DNA from 4 places in the Thiomonas sp. FB-Cd genome. Region 4 is predicted to be linked to each of the others. Evidence: predicted binding sites of a transcription regulator. Region 4 holds the regulator's gene; each other region holds the start of a gene.
What was found. Region 4 encodes NrdR, which represses ribonucleotide reductase genes. Its sites were predicted from a motif close to CACNANATNTNGTG; they were not measured.
Positions count from the first base shown of each region.

Region 1: a site for NrdR is predicted at 1,647-1,660, ahead of CD04_RS0102370 (ribonucleoside triphosphate reductase). Genes of this name have one in related genera too.
Region 2: a site for NrdR is predicted at 1,841-1,854, ahead of CD04_RS0112750 (ribonucleoside triphosphate reductase). Genes of this name have one in related genera too.
Region 3: a site for NrdR is predicted at 2,275-2,288, ahead of CD04_RS0110035 (ribonucleoside-diphosphate reductase subunit alpha). Genes of this name have one in related genera too.

Region 1 is NZ_JPOE01000002.1:485,228-488,316, forward strand. It holds gene CD04_RS0102370 (ribonucleoside triphosphate reductase) at 1-1,624, opposite strand, end outside; gene CD04_RS23505 (transposase) at 2,205-2,576, opposite strand; gene CD04_RS0102385 (metalloregulator ArsR/SmtB family transcription factor) at 2,819-3,089, opposite strand, start outside.
Region 2 is NZ_JPOE01000002.1:2,633,329-2,636,417, forward strand. It holds gene CD04_RS0112750 (ribonucleoside triphosphate reductase) at 1-1,814, opposite strand, end outside; gene CD04_RS0112755 (hypothetical protein) at 1,971-2,294, opposite strand; gene CD04_RS0112760 (glutamine amidotransferase) at 2,460-3,089, opposite strand, start outside.
Region 3 is NZ_JPOE01000002.1:2,072,196-2,075,284, reverse strand. It holds gene CD04_RS0110035 (ribonucleoside-diphosphate reductase subunit alpha) at 1-1,996, opposite strand, end outside; gene ampD (1,6-anhydro-N-acetylmuramyl-L-alanine amidase AmpD) at 2,374-2,991, opposite strand; gene CD04_RS0110025 (sigma-54 dependent transcriptional regulator) at 2,972-3,089, opposite strand, start outside.
Region 4 is NZ_JPOE01000002.1:1,939,385-1,942,473, reverse strand. It holds gene ribD (bifunctional diaminohydroxyphosphoribosylaminopyrimidine deaminase/5-amino-6-(5-phosphoribosylamino)uracil reductase RibD) at 1-1,006, opposite strand, end outside; gene nrdR (transcriptional regulator NrdR) at 1,029-1,526, opposite strand; gene CD04_RS0109425 (IS110 family transposase) at 1,836-2,867, opposite strand.

The DNA.
Region 1 (3,089 bases), 1.5 Mb from region 4:
TTGCTTCAAGGTTGTAGAGGTGTCCGGTCTCCTCCTGAAAGGCGGTGATGCGGTCGCGAACATGGTCCAGCAACCGGATGGCGAATGCTTGCCCCCAGGACGTGGTGATGTCATGCTCGTTCGCAGTGAAATTGCGGATGAGTTCATTGATGCCGTTGACGCCGAGCGTGGAAAAATGGTTACGCAACGTGCCGAGATACCTTTTGGTGTAGGGAAACAGGCCTTCATCCATAAGGCGCTGGATGACCTTGCGTTTGATCTCCAGGCTTTGCCTTCCCATATCCAGCAAGGTGTCGAGCCGGCGCAGAAGCCCCTGTTCATCGCCGCTGTGTAGATGTCCCAAACGCGCACAATTGATTGTGACTACCCCGACCGATCCGGTCTGTTCGGCTGAGCCGAACAGACCGTTTCCGCGCTTGAGAAGCTCGCGCAGGTCAAGTTGCAGGCGGCAACACATGGAGCGCACCATGTTGGGCGCGAGATCAGAGTTGATGAAGTTCTGAAAATAGGGAAGCCCGTATTTGGCGGTCATGTCGAAAAGCCGCAGCGCATTCTCTGATTCCCATGGAAAATCCTTGGTGATGTTGTACGTGGGAATCGGAAAGGTGAACACGCGACCTTTGGCGTCGCCGGCGGTCATCACGTCGATGTAAGCCCGGTTGATGAGGTCCATCTCGGCCTGAAGGTCCCCGTAGACGAAGGGCATGTCCTGGTCGCCGATCCGGGGTGTCTGCCCGCGAAGATCCTCCGGGCAAGTCCAGTCGAACGTCAAGTTGGTGAAGGGCGTCTGGGTACCCCAGCGCGAGGGCACGTTGAGGTTGTAGATCAACTCCTGCACACACTGGCGGACGGCCGGATAGTCCATCCCATCCTTGCGCACAAAAGGCGCCATATATGTGTCGAACGAGGAGAACGCTTGCGCTCCAGCCCATTCGTTCTGCAAAGTCCCCAGGAAATTGACGATCTGACCGACAGCGGAACTCATGTGTCGAGGTGGTCCCGCCTCCACCTTCCCCGGTACACCATTGAGTCCCTCAGTAAGCAGGGTACGCAGGGACCAGCCCGCGCAATAGCCAGCCAACATGTCCAAGTCATGAATATGGATGTCGGCGTTGCGATGGGCCTCGCCAATCTCAGCGGGATAGACGTGGGAAAGCCAGTAATTTGCAGTGACTTTTCCCGCAACGTTGAGGATAAGGCCCCCGAGGGAGTAGCCTTGATTGGCATTGGCGTTGACGCGCCAATCGCTACGCGTCAGATACTCATTCACCGAGCTTTGCACATCCACCCAGGACCTTTGGTCTTGGCGCATCTTGGCATGCTGCTCACGATAGACGATATAGGCGCGTGCCGTTTTGAAGTGGTCCGCGGCGATCAGCGTGTGCTCGACAACATCCTGGATTTGCTCGACGCTTGACGCGCGGTTTCCGAAGCGATGAATGAGGACTTTGACCGCGGCATCGCAGAGGACTTGTGCTTGCTCTGAGCCAAACTCCCCGGTTGCCTCACCAGCGCGCCGCAGGGCCGATCGAATCTTGCCTGCGTCGAATGCGACTCGAACATCATTGCGCTTAATTACCTCACGTGGAAGCGTCAGACTATGGTCGGTGCTTGTGCTATTCATGGGGGTCTCCGTGCTTTGATGGCACTATATCTAGTGTCTGAAGCCTAAGTGATCTACTAGATGCAGTTATGCCTTAGGTCAAACAAGCTGAAGATTTTGAGCCTTTCCCGGAAATGCCGATGGGGGAGAATCGGCGCCTGCAGGTCCCATTCGCCTGCGCTGCGGGGGGGCTACGCGAACATCGCCGACCTTGGCGGCGCGCTCGATGCGTCAGGGGAAACGGCCTTGAAGCCCAAAGTTCAGTTTGCCGGCCGTGACGTCCCGCATGCCAATCAAGGCTCGTCGTGGAGCCGCATGCCTGGTGTGGAATGGGCCCGATGCACTAAAAGATTAGGCGACCCCGTTGTCGGATACCGGTTGGGTAGCGCACGGCGGCCGATTCGTGCGTCGCGAGCCGCGGGGCGGTGCAATCGCGGAGAATTGGCACAGTCGGGTTGTTCTGTGAAGCAGCAATCCATCGAAGCGTCCGAGTATGAGCTTACACGCGCCTCGCACGTCGTGGAAATTTCGTCCCATCCCGCGCAAGCGGTTGCCGCTGGCCAAGGACCGCGCTGTGTAGGCCATATGAACTCTTCCGCCGCTAAACGCATCGCGTTGTAGCGTGGGCTTCGCGGGTCAAGGATCTGGACTTGCCACGTTGCCGTGGCAGAGGTTTAGGTCTCGCCGACACGCCCGTCCCAGGCGTGTCCCGAAAAGAGATTTGCTGCACTGCATGCGCGTCGATGAGAACCACCAACGCGCTGTTCTGGTCGCGCGGCATGATGTTCCCGCAGTGCGGGCGGACATGCATGCGCTCGGCAAGCGTCTTGGGAGCGAGTTCCCAACAGGCCGAGCAGCGCTGCGACGGTTTGAGCTGGCGCGTATCGCTCAGGTGCAGTCGCGTCCAAGCCTCCAGCCGCGCCATCTGCGCGGCATTGGGGTACAGCTTGAGTGTGGTTTTGCAACGTTGCATGCTGTCGTGTTGTGCAGCTAAACACGGAACAACAAGCGAAAACCGCCCGCTTGCCCCCTCCTGCCCGGACGGCTTCGCCTAAGTGACGCTGCGCGTCAGCCCGGGCGAGGAAGGGGAATGCACGGGCATGTGTTCAATCGACACCGTGCGTCAAAAAAAGCTGGTGCAAGGCAGCAAAGCGAGCTGAAAAATCCCACCGAACGCATGTAATGCCAAGGCACGCCAGGAAACATTGCTCGCTCTCAGGATGCAGCGGGGCTTTGCGAAAAACTTGTCGATCGATTTACCAATTCCAAACGATCCGGTGTATCCAAGTCGATCGCGATTCTCATGCAAACCGTGCGACAGACCTGAAGAACCTCCTCGCTTTGAACGCGGTAGACAATCTCGTTGCCCATGCGGTGCTTCGCCACGAGTCCGGCAAGGTACAGCATCTTGAGGTGCTGTGAGACGTTTGGCTGTGTGGACGCAACTGCCTTAACAATCGCGCCCACGCTTTTGCCTTGATTGCAG
Region 2 (3,089 bases), 690 kb from region 4:
GTGCCACCGGTGTAGAGAGTCTGCAATTGCTCTTGCCGCTCGAGTGCATCGAATGGATCATCGGTGAAGCCGACTGGCAATTGCGTCGAATTCGTGTAATAAGGCTGAGCTGGCGTGCCCGCCTGCAGGATGCCCCGGTAGCGCTTGCGGTCTTCCTTGGCGAAACGGTAGGTCGTACCTTCGGCGGGAGTGGCCTCGAGGTTGTAAAGATGCCCTGTTTGTTCCTGAAAAGCAACGATGCGGCCGCGAACGTGATCAAGTAAACGCCTGGCAAAACTATGGCCCCATGACGTCGCGATATTGTGCTCATCAGCCGTAAAGTTACGAATCATTTCGTTGACGCCGTTGACTCCCAATGTCGAAAAATGATTGCGCAGGGTACCGAGATAGCGTTTGGTATAAGGAAACAGTCCTTGGTCCATCAACCGCTGGATGGCTTTGCGCTTGATCTCCAAGCTCTGCCTGCCCAAGTTAAGCAACGTGTCTAGGCGGCGGAATAAGCCTACTTCGTCTCCGCGATGGAGATGGCCTAGGCGCGCGCAGTTGATCGTGACGACGCCGACCGAGCCAGTCTGTTCGGCCGAACCGAACAACCCATTGCCGCGCTTGAGAAGCTCACGCAGATCGAGCTGCAAGCGGCAACACATGGAGCGCACCATATTGGGAGTGAGGTCGGAGTTGATGAAATTCTGAAAATAGGGGAGCCCGTACTTGGCCGTCATATTGAACAAGCGCTGGGCGTTCTCCGAGTCCCACGGAAAATCTTTGGTCATGTTGTAGGTTGGGATCGGAAAGGTGAAAACCCTGCCCTTCGCATCCCCGGCAGTCATGACATCGATGTAGGCGCGGTTAATCAGATCCATCTCTGCCTGTAACTCCCCGTATACAAAGGGCTGGTCTTCGTCCCCGATACTTGGCGTTTGCTCACGCAAATCCTCAGGACAGGTCCAGTCGAAGGTAAGATTTGTGAACGGAGTCTGCGTCCCCCAACGCGATGGAACGTTCAAGTTGTAGATCAACTCCTGCATGCACTGACGCACGGCCTGGTAAGACATCCGATCCTTGCGCACGAAAGGCGCCATGTATGTGTCGAATGACGAAAACGCTTGTGCTCCTGCCCATTCGTTTTGCAGAGTCCCGAGAAAATTGACAATCTGTCCGACTGCGGAACTCATATGCCGGGGTGGGCCAGACTCGACCTTGCCGGGAACGCCATTGAGCCCCTCATTGAGCAAGGTCCGCAGCGACCAGCCGGCGCAGTATCCCGACAGCATGTCGAGATCATGAATATGAAGATCTGCGGCGCGGTGTGCTTCGCCAATTTCCACCGGATAGACATGAGACAGCCAATAATTGGCCGTGACTTTCCCCGCAACGTTCAGAATGAGCCCACCCAGGGAATAGCCTTGATTGGCATTTGCATTCACACGCCAATCCGTACGCTTGAGATACTCGCTCACTGAGCTTTCCACATCAACCAAAGTCCGGTGATCCTGCCGAAGCCTGGCGTGCTGTTCACGATAGGCGATGTAGGCACGCGCGGTTTTCACATGATCCGCGGCAATTAGTGTCTGCTCCACGACATCTTGAATTTGCTCTACATTCGGAGCGCGATCGTGGAATCGATGCGCCAGAACTTCAACCACGGCGTCGCAATGCACACGCGCGGCTTGCTCATCGAACTCATGAGCGGCGGCTCCTGCGCTCTGGATTGCACGATAAATTCGCTCTGCATCGAAGCCTTCTTGCCTGCCGTCCCGCTTGATCACCACGAGCGGCCGAGCCTGTGATGTCCCGCTTTTTACAAAGTCCATCCCTTATGCCTCCCTTCTTGAGCGAACACTATATCTAGTGTTTCTATCTTTTGGAAAACACTAGATGTGTTTATGACATGGGTCAAGTGCATCACCTTGAAGGCATAGGGGCAGCCGCGGGCTGCCCCCCACGCTTTGCTGATGGGCCTTGCAGATTCATCTACCCTCGGTCGCCAAGTCGCCTGAATGCCCAAGACCACGCCGCGATCTGCGTAGCTGGATCTCGAGGGTGACGTTTAGGATCGGCGGCGCACTGCCGCGCTGCTCGTCATGAAGCTCAAAGGCAAATTGTCGACGCCCGATGACCACGCGTGATGCGGCCATCCGATTCCTCGCGAAGGCATCGCCGACCCGCAGGCGCTGCCAATCATGACAAGCTTTGTCGAACTCTTCTATCTGCGCGCTCTTGGCCGCACGTTCGAATAAATGACAGAAAAACTTCTTCGCGTCAGGTCGACTGAGGCCGGGGCGATCCAACAACGGGCACTCAGCGACAGGTCACGGCTCTTGTAGGCCCCGAGTGGCATACGGTCGACTCGGTCTAGTAGCTCCCATCTTGATGGCCATCCGTCGGCCGGCGGCGCGAGCCTTTTGGCGCAGGCCAAATCTTGCGCTTACGGCCAGGCCCACAAATTAGATGATTCTTTACGACGCGCGGCGAATAGCCCGCTCGAGCCACGCGTTCCACACCTCGAAGGCGCTCCTCTCCAGAACGGGCGCAAATTCAACGCCATCACCTCTCAACGCGGCAACGTCTACGCTGGCGGCGGCTAACTCAGCGGCATGCCCGACATACCAACGTGGCAGATTGCGCGCCCTGATCTCGGCGTGAAACTGCAGTCCGAGAGCGTAATTCCCGACGGCGAACGCTTGGTTGGCATATAAACGTGAGTGCGCCAGGTGATCAGCGTCAGGCGGAAGTTCGAACGTATCACCATGCCAGTGTAGGACTCGTACCTCGGGGGCAAATAAGCTAGCCATGGCAGGGTGGCGTGCGGCGCCCGCGCCGGGTTCGATGGGACCCCATCCGACTTCCTTGCCGTGCTCGCCAACGTAGACCCGCGCCCCCAGTGCCGCTGCCATCAACTGTGCACCGAGACAAATCCCGATAGTGGGAAGGCAGCGTTGCAAGCGGGCATGCAAGAGCTTGATCTCGGCATCAATGAAGGGGTACACGGCCCGGTCGGCGACGCCGATTGGGCCTCCAAGCACGACAAGGACTTCAGGCTCGAAGGGATCCAGACGGTACAGGTCAGTAGTGCAAGCGTCAACATG
Region 3 (3,089 bases), 130 kb from region 4:
CCAGATGGAGGCAATCCTGAAAGCCCATGATGCCCAGGCCGACGGGGCGGTGCTTGAGGTTGGAGTTACGCGCCTTGGCGACGGCGTAGTAATTGATGTCGATGACGTTGTCCAGCATGCGCATGGCCACCGACACAGTGCGCTTGAGTTTGTCGTGGTCCAACACATAGGCACCGTCCCCCTGCTGTTTGAGATGCGCGACGAGGTTGACCGAACCGAGATTGCACACGGCAATTTCCGTGGCGCTGGTATTGAGGGTGATTTCCGTGCAGAGATTGCTTGAGTGCACCACGCCCACGTGTTGCTGCGGGCTACGCACGTTGCAAGCATCCTTGAAGGTAATCCAGGGATGGCCGGTTTCGAACAGCATGGTCAGCATCTTGCGCCAGAGTTGCGCAGCGGGAACGGTCTTGTGCAGCTTGATCTCGCCGTGGGCCGCCCTTTCTTCGTAGCGCAGATAGGCATCTTCGAATGCCTTGCCGAATTTGTCGTGAAGATCGGGCACATCAGATGGTGAAAACAGAGTCCAGTTGCCGCCTTCCATCACGCGCTTCATGAACAGGTCGGGCACCCAGTTGGCCGTGTTCATGTCATGGGTGCGGCGGCGGTCGTCGCCGGTGTTCTTGCGCAGTTCCAGGAACTCTTCGATGTCGAGGTGCCAAGTCTCCAGGTAGGCGCAGACGGCTCCCTTGCGCTTGCCACCTTGATTCACGGCGACTGCAGTGTCATTCACGACTTTCAGGAATGGCACCACACCCTGGCTCTTGCCGTTGGTGCCTTTGATGTGGCTGCCCAGAGCCCGCACCTGGGTCCAGTCGTTGCCCAAGCCGCCTGCGAACTTCGAAAGCAGCGCGTTTTCCTTGATCGCCTCGTAAATCCCGTCGAGGTCATCGGCAACCGTGGTGAGGTAGCAGCTCGACAGTTGTGAGCGGCGTGTTCCCGCGTTGAACAGCGTGGGCGTGCTGGACATGAAGTCGAAGCTCGACAGGATCTCGTAAAACTCGATGGCTCGGGTTTCGCGGTCGATCTCGTTGAGAGCCAGGCCCATGGCCACACGCATGAAAAACGCCTGTGGCAACTCGATGCGCCGGCCATCCTTGTTGTGACGGGTGTCGGCGCGATTGGCCAGGAAGTAACGGTCATACAAGGTCTGCAGGCCAAGGTAATCGAACTGCAAATCGCGCTCCGGCTTGAGCGCGGCGCCCAGGCGTGCCAGATCGTATTGAGCCAATCGATCGTCAAGGAGCTCGAGTTCAACGCCCTCCTTGATGAAATAGGGAAAGTACTGGGGGTAGCGGGTTGCCATTTGCTCCTGCACAACCTCCTCGCCGAGCACGTCCTTGCGAATGGTGTGCAGCAATAGACGCGCAGTGGCCTTGGCATAGCCGGGGTCGCTCTCGATGAGGGTCCGGGCAGCCAGGATGGCAGCCTTGTACACCTCGGCCATCGGGACGCCGTCATAGAGATTGCGCTGGGTCTCGCCGAGAATCGGCTCCGGCTTGACATCGGCCCCGAGGTCTGCGCAACACGAACGCACCAGAGCTTCCAGTGCCACCGCATCCAGCGGCTTGCGCACGCCCTCGTCGGTGACATGCAGAGCATGAGGCGCCGGTGTCGCGGCGTCCTGCTTTTGCTTGGCGCGCTCCTGCGCGCGTCTCTCCCGATACAGCACATAGGCACGCGCCACCTCATGCTGGCCGGCGCGCATGAGCGCAAGCTCTGCATGGTCCTGAATGTCTTCGATGTGGAACGTGCCGCCGCCCGGGCGGCTGCGCATCAGGGCGCGCACCACGGCTTGCGTCAGATCTTCCACCTGCTCGCGCATGCTGGCGGAGACTGCGCTTTGGCCGCCCTGCACGGCGAGGAAGGCCTTGGTCAGCGCAATGTGGATCTTGGCCGGCTCGAAACCCACAACAGCCCCGTTGCGACGGATGATCTTGTAGTCGCCATAGACCTGCGGTTGGGAAGCGTCGGGGCCATGAGCTTGCATGGGCATCGCAGCGGGTGCATCGGCGGCGGTGGGCGTGGAATCGAGGTTCATGCAAGGTCTCCTTGAATCTTGGTCAGGCATCGGGGGCGCTGCCGCATGAACAGGCGGCAGCGGGATGAAGGGGCATGTGAGGCTCGTGCATCGGGGGGCGAAGATCGTGCTGGGTTGTCGGGCGGATGCACAGGTATGTCTCGTGGATCAGGGCCGGGCTCGTCTCGGGGCAGAACGTTGCCGATTCAGCTCCGAAGAGCTGATCGGCCGTCATGCGGGATGCACTCGTTTCGCACTATATCTAGCGTTGGGGAGGATAGCAAGACCCCATAGCTAGTGCACAGCATTTTCACAGCTTGTCCACATCGCCGCCCCCCGCAAAACCGGAAAAATCAGGTTTTGACTAAGGGAAAACCTGTGGAAGCGAGGCCGCTTGCGCGGCGCAGCGCGGCCCAGTCAAAGCAAGGGCCGGGATCGGTCTTACGCCCGGGTGCGACGTCGCTGTGACCCACGATGAAACGGATGGGATAAGCCTCGACCAATGCGGCGACCAGGGCCGCGAGCGTGTCATACTGCGCCGCCTCAAACGGGATGGTGTCGCTGCCTTCAAGCTCAATGCCCAGGCTGTAGTCGTTGCACCGACTGCGGCCTTGAAACGAGGAAGCGCCGGCATGCCAGGCACGCTGCTCGCACCCGACGTATTGCACAAGCGATCCATCGCGCCGCACCAGAAAATGGGCCGATACACGCAGACCCTCCAACGCGGCGAAGCTGGGGTGCGCGCGGCTATCGAGCGTGCCGAGAAACAGAGCATCGATGAAGTCGCCGCCGAACTGCCCTGCGGGCAAGGAGATGTTGTGCAGCACCACCAGATCCAGTGTCGTGCCATAGGGCCGCGCATCGCAATGGGGTGACGGCCGGTGCTGCGCGTGGCGATACCAGCCATGGTCGAACAGCGCCCGGGCACGCGGCTGCGCGCGTGCTGCGGGTTCAGAACGCGTCGGGCCCATCGTCGCGTATGTTCAGGCGCTCCATGCGGTAGCGGATCTGGCGCAGATTCAACCCGAGCAGCTGGCCGGCGGCCGTGCGGTTGAAACGCGTTCGGCGC
Region 4 (3,089 bases):
CGGCGCCCTGGCCTAGCAGTGTGGGTGCCAGATACAGCAGCAGTTCGTCCACCAGCCCCGCAGTCAGAAGGGAGGCGTTCAAGCGCGCGCCGGCTTCCACATGCAGCTCGCCGATTTCGCGCGCGGCAAGCTCGTGCATGAGCGCCGCGAGGTCGGTTTTCCCGGGTTTGTCGGCATCGGTGGGCAGCGCGATGACTTCAACCCCCTGCGCCCGCAGGACCTGCGCGCGCGCCTCGGCTTCCTGCGGCGGCAGCGCGTGCGCTACCCAGACCTTGTCTGGCTCGACTTGGAGCATGCGCGCGGTCGGGGGCAGTTCCAGCCGGCTGTCGACGACGACGCGCACGGGCTGGCGCGGCGTTTGCACATGACGCACCGTGAGCTGTGGGTCGTCTTCGCGCACGGTGCCGATGCCGGTGAGTACGGCGCAGGCGTGCGCGCGCCAGTGGTGGGCGTCGGCGCGTGCGGCAAGTCCCGTGATCCACTGGCTGCGCCCGTTCGGCAGGGCCGTGACGCCATCCAGCGAGGCCGCCGCTTTCAGACGCACCCACGGCCTGCCCCGCTCGAAGCGCGAGAAAAATCCCAGGTTCAGCGCGCGGGCGGCGTTTTCAAGAAGCCCGCTCTCAGCCCGTATGCCCGCAGCGCGAAGCCGGTCCAAGCCGCTGCCGTCCACACGCGGGTTCGGGTCGCGCCCGGCGGCGACGACACGGGCCACGCCCGCCTGCACCAGCGCATCGGCGCAAGGCGGGGTGCGGCCATGGTGCGCGCACGGCTCCAGAGTGACGTAAACCGTGGCGCCGCGCGGATCGGCGCCGTGCGCGCGCGCGGCATCCAGCGCCACGATTTCCGCATGCCGCTGCCCGGCGGCTTCAGTGGCTCCTTCGCCGATGACACGGTCGTCCTGCACGATCACGCAGCCGACCCGGGGGTTGGGGCTGGTGAGATAGAGCACGCTTTGGGCAAGCGCCAGAGCCCGGCGCATGTAGGTCGCATCGGTTGCATCAAACATGGTTGTGGTTGCCATCGGAAGCTCAGGGTTTACGGCGGCGGGGGGCACGCGGGGCACGAAGGGGCTTGCCGCTGCGCGCCATTTCTTCAAGGATCTGGACGAACTGCGCCGGATCCTTGAAACTGCGGTAGACGGATGCGAATCGCACATACGCTACGTCGTCCAGGCGTTTGAGTTCGTCCATGACCCATTCGCCGATCTGTGCCGAGTCCAGTTCCCGCGCGCCGGTCTGAAGCAGCCGCTCTTCGATGCGACTGATGGCGGCGTCGACATCCTCGGCGCGCACGGGGCGCTTGCGCAGCGCGAGTTGCAATGACGCGGCAAGCTTGTCGCGCGAGTAGTCCACGCGCCGGCCGTCTTTTTTCACGACCGCCGGGAAGCTCACTTCGGCCCGCTCGTAGGTCGTGAACCGCTTGTCGCAACCCGCGCAGCGCCGCCGGCGCCGCAGCGCCGTGCCATCTTCAACCTCGCGGGTTTCCACCACCTGGGTGTCAGGGTGCTGGCAAAAGGGGCATTTCATCCGTTGCTTATATGGATGCCTCCCGGCGATCAAGAGCAATCGGCGTTGTGCTGTGAAGAGTCGGCTGCCGCCTTATATCCGGCCTCGATCGCGGGTTGTCTGGTTGCCCAGACGCGCCGCCGGCCCCGATGTCATTCGCGGACAAGCGCCTCATCTCCTAGAGCGGACTGTTGAAGTCCGACAACGGATTCAGGTTTGGCTTGCCCCGGTCCGACCGGTTCACATCACGCTGCGTCTTGCTGCCTCATCGCCTACAAAGGCGGTCCATTCCTTTCATCAAGTAAGAGTTGATCCATGGTCACCGTTCGTTCAGGCCGCTTGCGGCCGCACGCTGCGGTGGCCCCTCTGGTAATCCTGTTGTCTGGCCGTGACGGCCCAGATCGTCCGCGCCATCTTGGCCGCCTGGGCCACGATGACCACGTTGGCCGGGCGCCGCTGCCGGATCTGCTCCAACCATGGCCCCGGTTCCTTGGCGTGCGTGAGCACGGATCGCGCGCCGTGGATCAACAGCGTTCGCACGTAGGCGTCGCCGCGTTTGGAGATGCCCTGCAGGCGGATCTTGCCGCCCGTGCCTCGCTGTGCGGGCACCAGGCCCAGCCAGGCGCAGAACTGGCGCGCCGAGCCGAAAGCGCGGGCGTCGCCCATGGTGGCGATCGCCGCTGTGGCGGTGAGCACCCCGACGCCGGGGATCTCGGCAATGCGCCGCATGTCCGGATCCTGGCGGAGTTGCCATGCCAGACGCTTGTCGATGGCGGCGATGTCCTCGCCCAGCGCCTTGATCCTTTGCACCTGCTCGCGCAGACTGTCGGCCACCATCTGCGGCAGCGCCGTCGAGAGTGCCTCCAGCGCCGCCTCGACCTCGCCCAGCATGGCCCGGCTGCCCTTGGCGAAGACGGTGCCGAACTCGTACAGCAATCCGCGCAGCGCGTTGGTCTGCATGACGCGCATCTTCATCAGCAGCTCGCGCTGGCGATGCAGCGTCAGCGTGGCCTGCTGCGCCAGCGACTTGACTCCGACGAACTTGGTGCCCGGCTGCTGCACCGCCAGCCAGATCGCTCGCGCGTCCGTCGCATCGGTCTTGTTGCCCGACACGAACGGCCGCACCGCCCGGGCGTGCAGCAGCCTCACCTCATGGCCCAGCGCGCGCAGCTCGCGCGCCCAGTGGTGCGCCCCGCCGCAGGCCTCGATGCCGACCAGGCACCGCGCCCGGTTGGCGAAGTGCTCCAGCACCTTGGCCCGCTTGATCTGCACATTGGCAATCTCGCCCGTGAACATGTCGACCGTGTGCATCTGAAACACCAGCTTGGCGATGTCCAGCCCCACCACCTGCAGGCCGTCCATCGTGCCGATGATTTGCCCTGCGCTCATGCCTGTCTTACGATTCATGTCGGGTCTCCGAGGGTGTTTGTGAAGACCGTGGTCTATCACGTCCTGGGCACATCGATGCCGTATCCACTCGGGGACCCACCCCGCCACCCTGGCGGCCAGGTCGACTCCGAACGGCCTCGCGTTCATCTCCATACTCCTGTCTCAGTCCCCGCAGGGAGGGAGGCATCCATCACA